Regions from separate parts of the Streptomyces siamensis genome, predicted to be linked through region 1. Evidence: riboswitches for the same ligand, from Rfam matches in the RefSeq annotation. Region 1 holds a riboswitch; the other holds the start of a gene.

Region 1 (7,778 bases):
CGACCCGCCTCAAGCCGGGCGCGATCGTGCACTGCGCGACCGACTGGGAGCCCTACGCCGAGCAGATGCTCGAAGTGCTGAGCGCGCACCCCGACTTCGAGAACACCCAGCCCGACGGCGGTTACGCGCCACGTCCCGGCTTCCGGCCGCTGACCCGTTTCGAGGGCCAGGGACTGGACAAGGGTCATGTGGTGAACGACCTCCTCTTCCGGCGCGTACAGCAGCTCGAAGAACACCCGGACCAGCAGTCCGCCGACGGCTGAAGGGCCGCTGAAGCCCCGGGAGCCACCCGGGCCGTCCCTTCGGTGTCCGTGCGGGTGCCCCGGGCAGCACCAGGCACCGTCGCGGGCTGCGCCCCTCCCTCGTTAGGGTCGATGCCGTGGCCACCTGCCCTCCGTACCCGACGTACCCGACGCACCCCGGCGGTCCCGCCGGCGGTGGGCTGCGGCACGCGCACTGGTGGCAGCGCCGATGGGTCCGGTACGGCGCGCTGATCACCCTGCTCGCGATGTCGGGGCTCGTGATCCTGGCGCTCGTCCGCGAGCAGACCGGCACCGAGGGCTTTCTGGTCGGCCTCGGTCTCGCCGTGTTCCCCGTGCCGCTCCTCATCGCCGCGTTCCGCTGGCTGGACCGTGTCGAACCGGGCCCCTGGCGCAATCTGATCTTCTCGTTCGCCTGGGGCGCCTGCGCCGCCGCGCTCATAGCGATCGTCGCCAACAGCTTCGCGACCAGATGGATAGCGACCTCGACCGCGGACCCGTCGAGCGCCGACACGCTCGGCGCGACCGTCATAGCGCCGATCGTCGAGGAATCCGCGAAGGCGGCCGCCGTGCTGCTGGTCTTCCTCTTCCGCAGACGGGACTTCACCGGGATCGTCGACGGGGTCGTCATAGCCGGGATCACGGCCACCGGCTTCGCGTTCACCGAGAACATCCTCTACCTCGGCACCGCGTTCGGGACCGACCAGCTCAGCGGGGAGCGGGGGCTCGCCTCCCTCACCGCCGCGACCTTCTTCGTCCGCGTGGTCATGTCACCGTTCGCGCATCCGCTGTTCACCGTGCTGACCGGCATCGGATTCGGCGTCGCGGCACTGTCCGCGGAACGCCAGCATCTGCGCCGCGTGCTGCTGCCCTTCGGCGGACTGTTGCTCGCCATGGGCATGCACTCCGTCTGGAACGGCTCCTCGACGTTCGGGGAGTACGGATTCTTCGCGGTGTACGCCGCGTTCATGGTGCCCGCGTTCGGACTGCTGACCTGGCTGGTCGTCTGGACACGGCAGCGTGAACTGCGCACCGTGCGCACGGAGCTTCCGGCGTACGCCGTCGCCGGCTGGCTGATCCCGGCCGAACCCCATGTGCTCGGCTCCATGCGGGCGCGGCGGCTCGCCCGCGAGTACGCGGGGCATCACGGCGGGAAGGCCGCGGCGCGCTCGGTCGCGGAGTACGAGGCGTACGCGACCTCGCTCGCGTTCCTGCGTCACCGGGGCCGCCGCGGCCGTGCCGGCGCCGACTTCGTCGTGCGGGAGCGGGAGTTGCTCGACGAGCTGTGGCGGCGCAGGGAGATCGCCCGGCCCGCCCTGGCGTACGCGGCACGGGCGGTCGCACCGCGGATTCCGGCACCGCCGTGGCCCGCCCAGGGAAGCGGCTACGGGTACGGGTACGCCTGGGCGTACGGACACCCCGCGGAGCAACCGCAGGGACAGCCGTACGGGAACCCGTACGGCCCGGTGGCCCCGTACCCCGCCTACAACCCCTACCGCACCTAGCGGCAGCTCCTGTCAGGCGGACGCCTTCGTCAGCTTCGCCAGCTCCCCCTCCGTGAGGACGAGGTCCGCCACGCCCAGCAGCGCCGGGAGCTGTTCGACCGTGCGGGCGGAGGCGATGGGGGCCGCGACCGTCGGCTGGGCGGCCAGCCAGGCCAGGGCGACCGTGGCGACCGGTGCGCCGTGCGCCTCGGCGACCTCGTCCAGGGCGGCCAGGACACGGATGCCGCGTTCGGAGTCGAGGTGCTTGCCCGCCCCTGCGGCGCGGGCCGAGTCGACGCTCGTACCCGGGCGGTACTTGCCCGTGAGGAAGCCGGACGCGAGGGCGAAGTACGGGACGGCGGCGAGGCCGGCGCGGGAGGCGACGTCGTGCAGGGGCCCCTCGTACGTGTCGCGCGAGACGAGGTTGTAGTGGGGCTGCAGGGCGACATAGCGCGCGAGGCCCTCGCGGTCGGAGAACTCCAGGGACTCGCGGAGCCGCTCGGGGGAGATGTTGGACGCGGCGATGTGCCGCACCTTGCCCGCGCGCACCAGTTCGTCGAGCGCGCCGATGATCTCCTCGACCGGCACCTCCGGCTTGTCGAAGTGCGTGTAGTACAGGTCGATGCGGTCGGTGCCGAGGCGGCGCAGGGACGCGTCGGCCGCCGCCTTGATGTTGGCACCGGACAGGCCCGGGTACCGGGGGTGCTGGCTGACCTTGGTGGCGAGGACGACGTCCGCGCGGTTGCCGCGCTTCTTCAGCCACGAGCCGATGAGGGTCTCGGACTCGCCGCCCTCGTTGCCGTCGACCCACGCCGAGTAGGAGTCGGCGGTGTCGATGAAGTTGCCGCCGGCGGCGGTGTACGCGTCGAGCACGGCGAAGGAGTGCGCTTCGTCGGCGGTCCAGCCGAAGACGTTGCCCCCGAGGGCGAGCGGGAAGATCTCGAGGTCGGACGGACCGAGCTTGCGGAGAGGAGTCATACCTCGCCCCAACACCCTTACCGGATGGGTGTATTCCGCATGCATCCGAAGACATCCGAATGCACCTGACCGGCAGCCCTGACGTCGGGGGGTTGTCGTCAGGGCTGCCGGAGACCGTTGCCGCGGAGGAAGTGGCGCCGCCTCGGCGGAGGATGTGCGGTCGCGCCTCAGGAGTGGCGCCCCTCGCACCGGGGGCCGGGCCCCTCGGCTCGGGATGAAGCCCGTGCGCCCAGGGCGCTGAGCCCTGGGTTCGGGTGGAGACCCTCGGCCCAGGCTCGGATCCCTGAGCACAAGGGTGGAGACCCTCGGCCAGGGGAGATCCCCCGGCACGAGCGTGGAGCACCTCAGCCAGGAGCCGGAGCCCTCGGCACAGAGCTGGAGACCCTCAGCCCAGGGGAGATCCCTCGGCGCAAGGGTGGAGACCCTCAGCCCGGAGCCGGAGCCCCTCGGCGCAAGGGTGAAGACGGTCGGCTCAGGGGTTGAGGCCCTTGCCGCGCAGCCAGGCCATCGGGTCGATGGAGTCGCCTCCGCCGGGGTGCACTTCCAGGTGGAGGTGCGGTCCGGTGACGTTGCCCGTCGCACCCACGCGCCCGATCACTTCGCCCGTGGTGACCTTCTGCCCGGCGGTGACACTGATCGACGACTGGTGGCAGAACCACAGCTCGGTGCCGTCGTCGAGGGTGAGGACCGTGCGGTAGCCGTACGCGCCGGCCCAGCCGGCCTCCGTGATGGTGCCGCCGTGGATCGCCTTGATGAGCGTCCCGGTGGGCGCCGCGAAGTCGAGGCCGGTGTGGTAGCCGGAGGACCACATGGAGCCGGCCTCACCGAAGGTGGAGGTCAGCGTGTACGAGGAGGTGGGCAGCGAGTAGCTCTTGGCCAGCTCGGCGAGGCGCTCCGCCTCGGCCTTGGCCTTGGCCTCCTCCTCCGCCTTCTTCTTGGCGGCGGTGGCCTTGGCCTCCGCGGCGTCCTGCTGCTTCGCGGCGGTCTCGGCGGCCTGCTTCGCGGCGGCGGTCTCGGCGGCCTCCTGGGCCGCGCTGTCGACCTGGTCCTGCTGCGACTCGGCCTGCTGCATGATGCGGGCACGCAGCGCCTCACCGGCGTCGGCGCTGCCCTGCGCGGCGTCCGCGCTGGTCAGTCCGGCGGTGGTGAGAGGAGTGTTGGAGCCCTTGGGCGCGCTGGACTCGCCGCCGTCGGAGATCAGGGCCTTGGCGGACTCGGTGACCGAGGAGAGGTCGGGCAGGGAGATCGAGACCGGCGGCTTGCCGGGCGCCGCGGTGGCCATGCCACCCGCGCCGACGGCGGCTATGACCCCGACACCGAGGACGGTGGAGCTGCGGGCGAGTCCTCCGCCGCGCTGCTTGCTGACGCGGTGCCGGCCGCGGACGGGACGGACGGAATCCGCGGTGGGATTCCACTCCTCCCAGGGGCCCTCGTCGTTGCCGTGCGCGTAGCCGATGGACTGGGTTTCGTCCGGCGCGAACGAGGTTGGCTGGGCAGGCCGGTTGGACGCCACGTGGGCGCGCTCCTTTCCTTCCTTCTCGCCTACCGGGTTAGCTGACGGGTTCGGAGCAGGAAGGTCTCCTACGCGCGTCCCCCACGGATATGACCGCGAAGAACGCCCGATTCACCCCAAGTTGGTGGTTCCCCGGCTCCCTTGCGGGATTCGGCGCGTGCGCACGGAGCCATCTCTTGTGACGGCTGGGACGACCGCGCTGCGTTATCGAACGTTAATAGACGCGGACCCCGGATTCCAAGCCGTTCGGACTGATCGTTAACGCTTTTGGCCTGGACTTTGGGGGCACCACCGTCGGAAACCGGGCGAGTTGACCGCACCTCGTAAACACACCTTTCCTTGATGGTGCGTCAGTCGTTATGCGGAGGGATACGGTCCGGTCACCCCCGGTGACGACGATCAAGGACGTCGTACGGCGAGCAGCGCCATGTCGTCCGTCGTGCCGCCTCCCGCGTGCCGCCGGACCTCCTCGGCCAGGACGGTCAACAGGGCGTCGGGACCGGGGAATACGCGTCCGGCGAGACGTTCCGCCGGGTCGTAGAAGTCCCCACGCCCGTCGCGCGCCTCGGACAGACCGTCGGTGTAGAGGAGCAGCGTCGCCCCGTGCGGGAACTTCTCGCACACCGCACGGTCGGGCCAGCTGCCCAACTCGCCCATCCCGAGCGGCAGTGCCGCCGGCCCGCCGTCGAGCGTGACGAGCGTGCCGTCGGCGTGCAGCAGCAGGGGTGGCGGATGGCCGCGGTTGAGGATCCGCACGACACACTCGCCGTGCGGGACCTCCGCGAGCACGGCCGTGGTGAAGCCCTCGAAGGCGTCCAGACCTTCCCGCCGGGTGCCCTCACGCGCCAGCGCCCGTTCGAGACGGCCGGCGACCGCCTCCAGGGTCGCCTCCTGCTCGGCCGCCTCCCGGAAGGCGCCGATCACTACGGCGACGGCGGCCACCGCGCCCATGCCCTTGCCCCGTACGTCTCCCACGACCACGCGTACGCCGTGCGGCGAGTCCTGCACCGCGTAAAGGTCGCCGCCGATGAACGCGTCGGCCTGCGCCGCCTCGTAGCGTGCGGCGACCTCCAGACCGCCGATCCGCTCGGCCGGTTCCGGCAGCACCGCGCGCTGCGCGGACTCGGAGACCTCCCGGACCGAGGCGAGCCGTTCGTCGCTGCGGCGCACGAGGACGTTGATGAGCGCGGCCAGGCCGGCGGCGGTCGCCACGGTGACGACTTCCGTGACCGCGTCGACGTGCATGACGATTCCGAGCCTGAGGTGGACCGCGAGGACGGCGACGACGGCCAGCAGGCCGGTGAGCGCCGTGCTCAGCAGCGTGTAGAGAGGCGCGGCCACCAGCGGGGCGGCGGTGAAGAAGGGGGCGGCGGTGAACTCCCTCGGGGTCAGGTAGTCGTAGAGGACCCCGGCGACGACGAGCAGCGCGGGCAGCACCCGGACGAAGGTCCGCGCGGAGGAGACCCCACGCTCCCCGGCGCCCGCGGGACGGGGCCGCGGGGTGTCCCCGAGGCCGGGGTCGGGCACGGGGTCGCCGGGCAGCCGTCCACCGGACCGGTCGTACGGGCCCGTGGCCGCTCGCCGCTCGCTTCCTGGTCGCCCCACCCGTCCAGATTTCCCGGCACGGGGGCGGGCGGCGACCGGTGTGGACCGACCGGGGGAATGCGCGAGGTCGTGCCCTGCCGCCACCCGGGGCGCGGGGCAAGGGTGCGAGGAAAGGCCGAGGACCGGGAACAGGCCGGGGGAAAGACCAAGGGCCGGACTCGTCATTCCGAGTCCGGCCCTTGTTTCAGTAGCGGGGACAGGATTTGAACCTGCGACCTCTGGGTTATGAGCCCAGCGAGCTACCGAGCTGCTCCACCCCGCGTCGGTGAAACCAGTGTACGCCATCCGCGGGACCCGAAGCACACACGTTTCTCCGCGCCCCCTCCCGGCGTGTCGCGCGAGGCCGGGGACCAGGGGGCTTCGTTCGGATCGGCTCGGGCCCGCGGCGATCCGAACGAAACCCCCTAGCCGAGCAGGTGCCGGTTGGGCGCCTTCGCCCGCTCCTCGAACTCCGGCAGTTCGAGGACGTGGACGCCCGCGGCGGCGAGCAGCCCGCTTCCGTCGGCCTCCGCGACGAACGTGTCGGGCTCGCGCCACGCGGTCACCACGCGCCGCACCCCGGCGTCGAGGATCAGCCGGGCGCAGGGGGCGGGCCGGGAGGCGCGTCGGGCGCACGGCTCCAGGCTGCTGTACACGGTGGCGGAGGCCAGCCGGGGGTCGGCGGGGTCGATCTTGGCGAGCGCGGCCTCCTCGGCGTGCACGACGGGGTCGTCACCCTCCCGGGAGTGACCGCGGGCCAGCTCGGTGCCGTCGGCCGCGACCACCACCGCGCCCACGCTGAACGCCGTCTGCGAGGGCGGGCACAGCGCGGCCAGCTCGCAGGCGAGGGCCAGCCACTGCCGGTCCGCGGCGCCGGCGAGCTCGCCGGTGCCGGGTGCCGTGGGGACGTACCGGATGAGGACGACGTCTCCGACGGCCCGCGTCTCCACGAGGCGCATCCGCCCGGGGGGATACGCGCCCGGACCGAACAGCCGCGGCGCGTCCGGCTGGCCCACGAAGAGCGGTGCGACGGCGAGATGCAGCTCGTCCGCGAGCCCTTCCCGCATCAGCTGGGTGTGGACCCGCCCGCCCCCTTCGACCATGAGGCGGCGCACGCCCCGCACGTCGTGCAGGTGCTCCAGCACGGCGCGCCAGTCGAGCTCGGGGCCGGTGGAGACGATGTCGATGCCGAGGTGGTCGAGCCCGCGCAGGGCCTCGGCCGCCCGGCCCGCCCCCTTGTCGGTCGTGTAGACGGCCTTCTCGCCGCCGGTGTGCCAGAACTGTGCCGCCGGGTCGAGATCGCCGGACCCGCTGACGGTGACCTTCAGCGGGTACTCCGGACGCCCCTCGGCGACGCGTGCCGTGCGGCGCTCGGCCGAGTTGACCAGGAGCCGCGGATTGTCCGCGCGGATCGTGCCGGCCCCGACGAGGATCGCGTCGCTGGACGCCCGCACCTCGTCGACCCGGTCGAAGTCGGCCGCTCCCGAGAGCAGCAGCCGCTCGGGGCCAGTGTCGTCCAGGAAGCCGTCGAGGGAGACGGCGGCGGACAGCAGGACGTAGGGATGGGGCATGAGGACGCACCCTCCGGCTCTCGGCGGTTCGAACCGGCTCGCGGCGGCCCGGCCCGGCTGACTCAGTGGTTCAACTTTTAAACAATACCTAGACTGGCAGCATGACGACCCGCTGGCTCTCCCCCGCCGAACAGCGCGCCTGGCGCTCGTACGTCTCCGCCTCCTCGCTCCTGGAGGACACGATCGACCGCCGGCTCCAGGCGGAGGCGGGCATGCCGCACCTTTACTACTCCATCCTCGCCATGCTCTCCGAGGCGCCGGACCGGCGGCTGCGCATGACCGAGCTGGCCGAGATCCTGAAGATCACCCGGAGCCGGCTGACGTACGCGGTGACACGGCTGGAGAACGACGGGACGGTGCGCCGCGAGGGCTGCCCCACCGACAAGCG
Region 2 (7,778 bases), on a different contig from region 1:
CTCTTCGAGAACGAGTCGGGCATCGACGTCGTCCGCGCCATGCATCTGGATCTGACCGGGCGCGCCGTTCCGGAGGGGGAACAGCGGGCCGGTCACCGCTACGTCGTGGAGAACATCGACCTGCCGGCGCTGCTCGCCTACCGGCGCAGCGGCTACACGACACCGCACGCACCGGCTCGCGCGAGTGGTACGGAGCTGGCCTGGCTCGCGGGTGACGACCTGCGGCCGTTCTTCACGATGCTCGCGCGCTTCGTGCGGCCGGGCGCGAAGCACCTGTATCAGCTGTGGCGCACCAACCGCCGCGGCAGCACCACCACGAAGTGACGGCAGACGTCCGACGTCCTGGGGAGGGGACTTCGTGATTCATCCGGTAGCAGTCATCGGTGCCGGGCCGTTCGGCCTGTCCACCGCGGCCCATCTGCGGGCCCGCGGTGTCCCGGTGCGTGTCTTCGGCGAGCCCATGGTGAGCTGGCGCGACCACATGCCCGAGGGAATGCTCCTCAAGTCGACCCCGGCCGCATCCACCATCGACGCCCCGCAGCGTGGGCACACACTCCTCGACTACTGCGACGCCGCGGGGATACCTCGCCTCGTCACGGACGAGGACATCATCCCCGTCGAGACGTTCATCGCGTACGGCGAGTGGTTCCAGCAGAAACTGGTGCCCGAGCTGGAGCGGGTGCGGGTCGTCTCCGTCGACCGCAAGGCCGGCCGCGGCGGCTCCGGCGGCTCCGCCCGTTCCGGTGCCGCCGAGAGCCCGGACGGCTTCGAACTCAAGCTGGACTCGGGCGAGTTGTTCACCGCGCGGGCCGTCGTGGTGGCCACCGGTCTGTCCGGACTCGACCATCTGCCTCCCGAGCTCGCGAGCGTGGCGGCCGACGGGCCCACCCCCACGGGCCCCGTCTCGCACAGCTCCCAGCACCACGACCTGAGCCGGTTCTCCGGCAAGGAACTGATCGTCGTCGGCGCCGGCCAGTCCGCTCTGGAGACGGCGGCGCTCGCGGCGGAGGCGGGTGCGCGGGTGCGGGTGGTGTCCCGCGGCAGGGGCGCCGTGGACTTCGGCGCGCCCCCGTGGCACCAGCCGAGGCTGCGCCCCGAGTCCCCCTTCGGCCGCGCCTGGTCCCTGTGGGCCCTGAGCTACTACCCGCAGCCCTATCGCCACCTGCCCGCGCGGGCCCGGCACTACTTGGTGCGCCGGGTGCTCGGCCCGCTCGGAGCCTGGTGGCTGCGCGACCGCTTCGAGGGCAAGGTCGAGGTCCGTGAGGTCCAGCGGATCGTCCGCGCCCAGGTGCGCGAGGGCAGCCCCGTCCTGACCGTCCGGACCCATGGGGGCCGGGCCGAGGAACTCTTCGCCGACCACGTCGTCGCGGCGACCGGCTATCGCGTCGACGTCGCGGCGATGGACTTCCTCGGGCACGAGCTGCGCACCGAACTGGCGGTCAGCCGCGGCACCCCGAGGCTGGGCGCGGGCTACCGCTCCTCCGTCCGAGGCCTGTACTTCACCGGGCTGCCGGCGGCGGCCTCGTACGGGCCGGTGATGCGGTTCGTGTGCGGGACGGAGTTCGCCTCGCCCCGGCTGGCCGGACATCTGGCCGCCGCACACAGGTGAGTTGGGGCGAGGTGCGCTGCGGGCGAAGCGGCGCACCTCGCCCTTGCGTGGCTGTGGAGAAGGGCGCCTCCGTGTACCGCGCGCACGGGTTGTACGGCGAACTGCCCCTGCCGTCCGGACGGTGAAGGGCGTTGCGGGCGGGATACCGGACGTCGTCCGGTTCACGGCGGGCCGTTGAGTCGTGCGATCCGTATTCTTCGGATCATGGCCGCTCCGACTGCATATTCACTCATCGCCACTGACCTGGACGGAACGCTGCTGCGCGGCGACGACACCCTCTCCGACCGGTCGCGGGCCGCGCTGGCGAGGGTGGCCGAGGCGGGTGCCCGGCATCTCGTGGTGACGGGCCGTCCCGCACCGAGGGTGCGACCGCTGCTGGACGAACTCGGCGGCGAGGGACTGGCGGTGTGCGGTCAGGGAGCGCAGCTGTACGACGCCGGGGCGGACCGGATGCTGTGGTCGGTGACCCTGGACAGGGAACTGGCGGAGACGGCGCTCGGCAAGATCGAGGCGGAAGTCGGCCTGCTGTACGCGGCGGTGGACCAGGACGGCGTGGACGGGCTGACCTTGATCGAGCCGGGCTACGTGATGCCCCACCCGACGCTCCCGGCGGTACGGGTGCGGCGGCGCGACGACCTGTGGACGGAGCCCATCAGCAAGGTGCTGCTCCGTCACCCTTCCCTGACCGACGACGAGTTGGCCTCGGCGGCACGGTCGGTGGTCGGTTCGCTGGCGACGGTCACCATGTCGGGGCCGGGTACCGTCGAACTCCAGCCATGCGGCGTGACCAAGGCGACGGGTCTCGCCCTCGCCGCGGCGCACCTCGGTCTCGCGCCCGCCGAGACCCTCGCCTTCGGCGACATGCCCAATGACATCCCCATGTTCGACTGGGCGGCCCGTGGGATCGCCATGGCCAACGCGCATCCGGAACTGAAGGCGGTGGCCGACGAGGTGACCTTGTCGAACGAGGACGACGGCATCGCGGTCGTGCTGGAACGGCTCTTCGGGGTGTAGACGCAACCGAAGAAACGGAACAAATCAGAGAAGTCTGAGAAAGACGGACAAAAATACCGATTCGGGGCGCGTGCGGAAGTCCGCCCGCGCCCCGAATCGGCGATGTGCCGCTGTCGCCGGGTCAGTACGCTCCGTTGACGTTGTCGATCGAGCCGTACTTCGCCGCGGCGTAGTTGCAGGCGGCCGTGATGTTCGCGACCGGGTCGTACGGGTCCATCGAGGTGCCGGGGACGTGGTACGCCTTGAAGGTGGGGTCGATCACCTGGAGGAGGCCCTTCGAGGGGATGCCGGCCTTGGCGTTGGAGTCCCAGTTGTTGATGGCGCGGGGGTTGCCGGAGGACTCGCGCATCACGTTGCGGTGGATGCCGTTGTACGTGCCGGGTATGCGCTTCTTGGCCATGATGTCCAGGGAGTGCTTGATCCAGCCGTCGAGGTTGTTGGCGTACGTCTTGCCGGAGGAGGGGGCCGCTGCCGCCGGTGCGGCCTTGGTGAGCGGGGACACCACGCCGGTCGCGAGGTTCTTCGTGCCCACCGTCAGCACCAGTCCCGGGCGCAGGTGGGCGGCGTCGGGGCCGATGACGGCCTTGTTGGCGTCGTACAGCGCCTGCCAGCCACCGCTCGACGGGTTCTTCTTCGCGACGCTCTGGAGGGTGTCACCGGCGACCACGGTGTAGGTGAGGAGCTGCACCTGGGGGACGGTCGCCCGGACGGTCTGCGTCGCGGTGGCGGCCTGGGCGCCGGTGGCGCTCAGGAGGGGGAGTGCGAGGGCGACTCCGCCCACACCGGCGGCGAGCACGCCACGGGTGATGAGGGGGCTGGTCCTGAAGCGGCGGTTCATGAGTCGTCCGGACATGGCGGTTTCCTCTCCTGCGCCTGCGAGGTGAGCTGTCGGGTTCGGGCGGGGAGGTGCCCGGCCGCGCTCTCTGTGCGGCTTGACCCCTAGTCGTTCCGGTTTGTCTGGATCGACGGCTTTTCTGGGTCCCCCGCTCCTGCCGTGTGTGCGTGGGTGGGTGGGTCCGGGCGGCGGCAGGATTCGGCGATCCGCCCGGGATCGACGTGAACGTATGCGAGAGCACATGTCGGGAACAAGGGCTGAATTTCGGACGAAGATCGCTTTCGCCTGATTAAGGCAGTGTCGATACGTCCGATTCAACCGGAATTGGATCCTCAACTTGCCTTTAGCAAAGGGATCCTGTGAAGACGGCGTAAATTCCCGGTCGAGGGTGCACGTGACCCAACTCACGAGACCAAGGCCAACTAAAGCGGCAAGACCGGCAACTCGGACATCACGCCTCGGTGGCCTATCGGTACGAGTAGGTACAACTCGGACATCAGGGCGTGGCGGGCCGGAGGGTATAAGTCGGGCAACTCGGGCAGGCCGCAGGGGTTTCCGTGGGGCAGGGCGGTCGTGCGTCCGGCCGCCCCGGCGGGCAGGGCCGGAGCGTCGGCGGGCCTAGCCCGACGTGCGCGGGATCCGCTTCTGCCACGTCCGGTGGAAGACCACCTCGTCGCCGTCCCTGCAGATGACCTCGTCGGAGGCGATGAACTCCCTTTCGGAGCAGGTGAGTTCCGACCGCGTCGTCACCCGGGCGTCCCAGGCGAGGTCAGGGCGGTGGAAGCGGACCGACCAGGCCGAGCGGGCGCGCGCCGACAAGGGGCCGGACTCGTCGATCGTGTACGACTCCCCGACGTCCTCGGTGACTTCGAGGCCGTCCGGGTGGATATGGGTGCCTTCGTGACGGAGGTCGGTCTCCAGACGCCACTCGCCCTTGGCGACGTCGTGCACGAGGAGCCGTTCGGGGCGCGGCTCGTCCAGCGTCGCGGGGGAGGCCGCCCCGAGGGGTGCGGACTGCTCCGGCTCCTCGAAGGCGATCGCCGGGTCCGACTCCCGTGCCCTCACCGGGAGTTCGAGGACGCCGGCCGCCGGGTCCAGGGTGAAGCCGGTCTCCGGACCGGGCTGGGGCCAGACCCACGGCCAGTACGCGGAGGAGACGGCGAGCCGGACGTGATGCCCGGGCGGGAACGCGTGACCGATGGGGTCCAGCTCGACGAGCACGTCCTCCGTCGCGCCCGGCACCCATGCCGTCGCCCGGTCGCTGCCGTGGCGCGCCGACAGATTCAGCACGCCCCGGGTGACGAGCGTCGAGGCGCCGTCGGGAGCCACGTCGCACAGCCTGGCGATCACCTGGCCCCGGGGGGAGTGCGAGGTCAGCCGCAGCCGGACCGCCGGGCGGCCCAGGACCCAGGTCTCCTCCGTGACCTCGAACTCGAAGCAGACCGACCGGGCGTCCTCCTCCCGCTGGTCCGGGGGCAGGTCGGCGTCGTGGCCGCGTGGGACGGTGCGGCCCGCGTCCACCCCGGTGTGCTGCGGTGAGCGCACCGCCACCGGGTCGCCCTGGAGCGCGTATGTGACCCGGGTCACGGAGGGCGACGGCCAGACGGGATCACCCACCCAGCGGCCGGTGATCACCGGATACGTCGTCGCCGGGGGACGCGCGTCCATGACGTACGAGCGCAGGAGCGGTTCCGTCATGATGCCGCCGGGGCCGGGGCCGGGGCCGGGGCCCGTCCCGGGCGTCGTCGGGGTGCGCAGCCAGTGGTCCCACCAGCGCAGGGTCTCCTGGAGGAAGCCGATCGCCGGGCCGGGCGGCCGGTCCCGGTCGGGATAGTGGTGCGACCACGGGCCGATCACTCCGCGTACGCGATCGGGTGGCAGGTGCTCGACCAGACGCAGCACCGTGTCGCGGTACGGGTCGTGCCAGCCGCCGACCGCCAGGACCGCCGCCCGGATCGCTCCGTAGTTCTCGCGGACGCTCCCGTGGCGCCAGTACGCATCCCGGGTCTGGTGCTCCAGCCAGGTGTGGACCGGTGGCTCCACCGCCTGGAGCCGCTTCACCCACATGTCCCGCCACATCACCTCGCCCACGTGCGCCGGGTCCGGGGGAAGGGCGGCGGAGGCGAGCGTCGCGGCCGACCTGGCGTGCAGGCCGGCGGCCCGTACGGAACCTCCTGCGTAGTGGACGTCGTTGTCGTAGCGGTCGTCCGTCGAGCAGACCGCGACGACCGCCTTGAGCGGCTCGGGTGCGAGGGCCGCGATCCGGAGAGAGTCGAAGCCGCCCCAGGAGATGCCGAACATGCCGACGCTTCCCGTGCACCAGGGCTGGGCGGCCAGCCAGTTGACCACCTCCACGCCGTCGTCCAGCTCCTCCTGCGCGTGCGCGTCCGCCGGCATGCCCTCCGCATTGCCGTGCCCGCGGATGTCCACGCGGACGGAGGCGTAGCCGTGGCCCGCGTACCAGGGGTGGCGCTGCCAGTCGCGGGGCGCGGTCCGGTCCGTGAGGCGGTGCGGAAGGTATTCGAGGAGAGCGGGTACGCGTTCCTCGGTCAGCGGGCGCCAGACGCGCGCGTACAGACGGGTGCCGTCCGGGAGAGGGATCCAGATGTCCTCGTGGGCGGTCTCGTACGGGAAGGACGTACGGATGTGCATGATCATCGCGCTCCCGGGCCCGGCGGAGCCGTGGGACTCGGGCGGTTCGGCACGGTCGTCGGGCGCGGCCTGTCGGGGCGGCCCGGCGGGCCCTTGCGGTACGTGGGGCGGGCGGGGTGCGTGGGGGTGACCTCGGTGGGCGGCGCCGTGCGCGGCGTCCACCGAGGGGATGTGTTCCGCCGTGTGCGTGCGTCCGGCCAGGTGATGCCGACCGGTCGGCGACGAGGGCCGGCTGCCGGGCTCGGCTCGGCGCAGGTTCGGGACACGGTCACCCACTTCCGGTTGTATCGGAACGTAACGCCACATGTCGCCGGGTATCGGCTGATCGCGAACATACCGTTGGTGATCGGATACCGCCCGGGCATGGAGGTACCTCCTGCCGGAGCCAAGTCGGCCGGGGGACGGTGGGCGCTCGTGGTGATCGAAACGTGACCGGATACGCTGACTTGAGTGATGGCAGCGACACATCGACAAACCGTGTCATCGACCGAATGATCGACCGAGTTTCGCCATGTGATCGTCAGCAGACAGGAGAACCTCTCGTGACCGTCGTCGGGCCGTTCGGGCTGAGCGTGCGGGACCAGGCTCTCGAAGCCGATGTCCAGGCCGGATTGGCGGCTGTCGAGGAGGGTTTGCTCGAAGCCACCAAGAGCGAGGTCCCCTTCATCACGGAAGCCGCCCAGCACCTCGTGCGGGCCGGCGGGAAGCGGTTCCGGCCGCTTCTCGTGACGCTCGCCGCGCAGTTCGGTGACCCCTACGCGCCGGGTGTCGTGCCCTCGGCGGTGGTCGTCGAGCTCACCCACCTCGCCACGCTGTACCACGACGACGTGATGGACGAGGCGGACGTGCGGCGCGGGGTGCCGAGCGCCAACACCCGCTGGGGCAACTCGGTCGCCGTCCTGACCGGTGACTTCCTCTTCGCCCGCGCCTCCTACATCCTGGCCGACCTCGGGCCCGAGGCGGTCCGCATCCAGGCCGAGGCCTTCGAACGGCTGGTCACCGGCCAGATCCTGGAGACCGCGGGGCCGCGCGACGGGCGCGACCCGGTCGATCACTACCTCGACGTCCTGAGCGGCAAGACCGGTTCGCTGGTCGCCGTCGCCTGCCGGTTCGGCGCGATGATGTCGGGAGCCGACGAGACGGTCGTCGACGTGCTCACCCAGTACGGGGAGCGTCTCGGTGTTGCCTTCCAGCTCGCGGACGACGTGCTGGACATCGCGTCCGACTCGCACGAGTCCGGCAAGACGCCCGGCACGGACCTGCGCGAGGGCATCCCCACGCTGCCGGTGCTCCGGCTGCGTGAGCGCGCGGAGCGGCTCGGGCTCGCGGAGGACATCGCGCTGTGCGAGCTGCTCGACTCCGACCTCACCGACGACGCCCGGCACGCCGAGGCGCTGGCCCGGCTGCGGTCCCACCCGGCCCTGGAGCAGGCGCGGCGGGACACCGTGCGGTACGCGGAGGAGGCGCGTGCGGCGCTGGTTCCGTTGCCGGAGTGCGATGCCAAGGCGGCGCTCGTGGAGCTGGTGGACGCGGTGGTGCACCGGGCCGGCTGATCTGGTCCTCCGGCCCGGTCCACGTTCTGGCCCCGGCCCTCGCTCGCGCCTTTGCCCCGGTCCGCGCTCTGCTCGTGGCCCCGTCTCGGGCTCGGGCCGGCTTTCCGTGCCCTCT

What was found. Region 1 has a riboswitch for cyclic di-AMP ahead of ABEB03_RS37355 (M23 family metallopeptidase). Riboswitches for the same ligand answer to the same signal wherever they lie in the genome.
Region 2: another riboswitch for cyclic di-AMP. It lies ahead of ABEB03_RS09835 (transglycosylase SLT domain-containing protein); the one in region 1 lies ahead of ABEB03_RS37355 (M23 family metallopeptidase).

The regions. Positions count from the first base shown of each region.
Region 1 is NZ_BAABKB010000040.1:20,620-28,397, forward strand. It holds gene trmB (tRNA (guanosine(46)-N7)-methyltransferase TrmB) at 1-263, shown strand, start outside; gene ABEB03_RS37345 (PrsW family intramembrane metalloprotease) at 380-1,765, shown strand; gene ABEB03_RS37350 (aldo/keto reductase) at 1,778-2,722, opposite strand; gene ABEB03_RS37355 (M23 family metallopeptidase) at 3,195-4,235, opposite strand; cyclic di-AMP (ydaO/yuaA leader) riboswitch at 4,247-4,401, opposite strand; gene ABEB03_RS37360 (PP2C family protein-serine/threonine phosphatase) at 4,635-5,840, opposite strand; tRNA gene ABEB03_RS37365 (tRNA-Met) at 6,029-6,102, opposite strand; gene ABEB03_RS37370 (dihydrofolate reductase family protein) at 6,245-7,390, opposite strand; gene ABEB03_RS37375 (MarR family winged helix-turn-helix transcriptional regulator) at 7,492-7,778, shown strand, end outside.
Region 2 is NZ_BAABKB010000003.1:188,672-196,449, forward strand. It holds gene ABEB03_RS09820 (carboxylate--amine ligase) at 1-324, shown strand, start outside; gene ABEB03_RS09825 (FAD-dependent oxidoreductase) at 359-1,609, shown strand; gene ABEB03_RS09830 (HAD family hydrolase) at 1,814-2,623, shown strand; gene ABEB03_RS09835 (transglycosylase SLT domain-containing protein) at 2,745-3,476, opposite strand; cyclic di-AMP (ydaO/yuaA leader) riboswitch at 3,499-3,610, opposite strand; gene ABEB03_RS09840 (CocE/NonD family hydrolase) at 4,077-6,110, opposite strand; gene ABEB03_RS09845 (polyprenyl synthetase family protein) at 6,653-7,663, shown strand.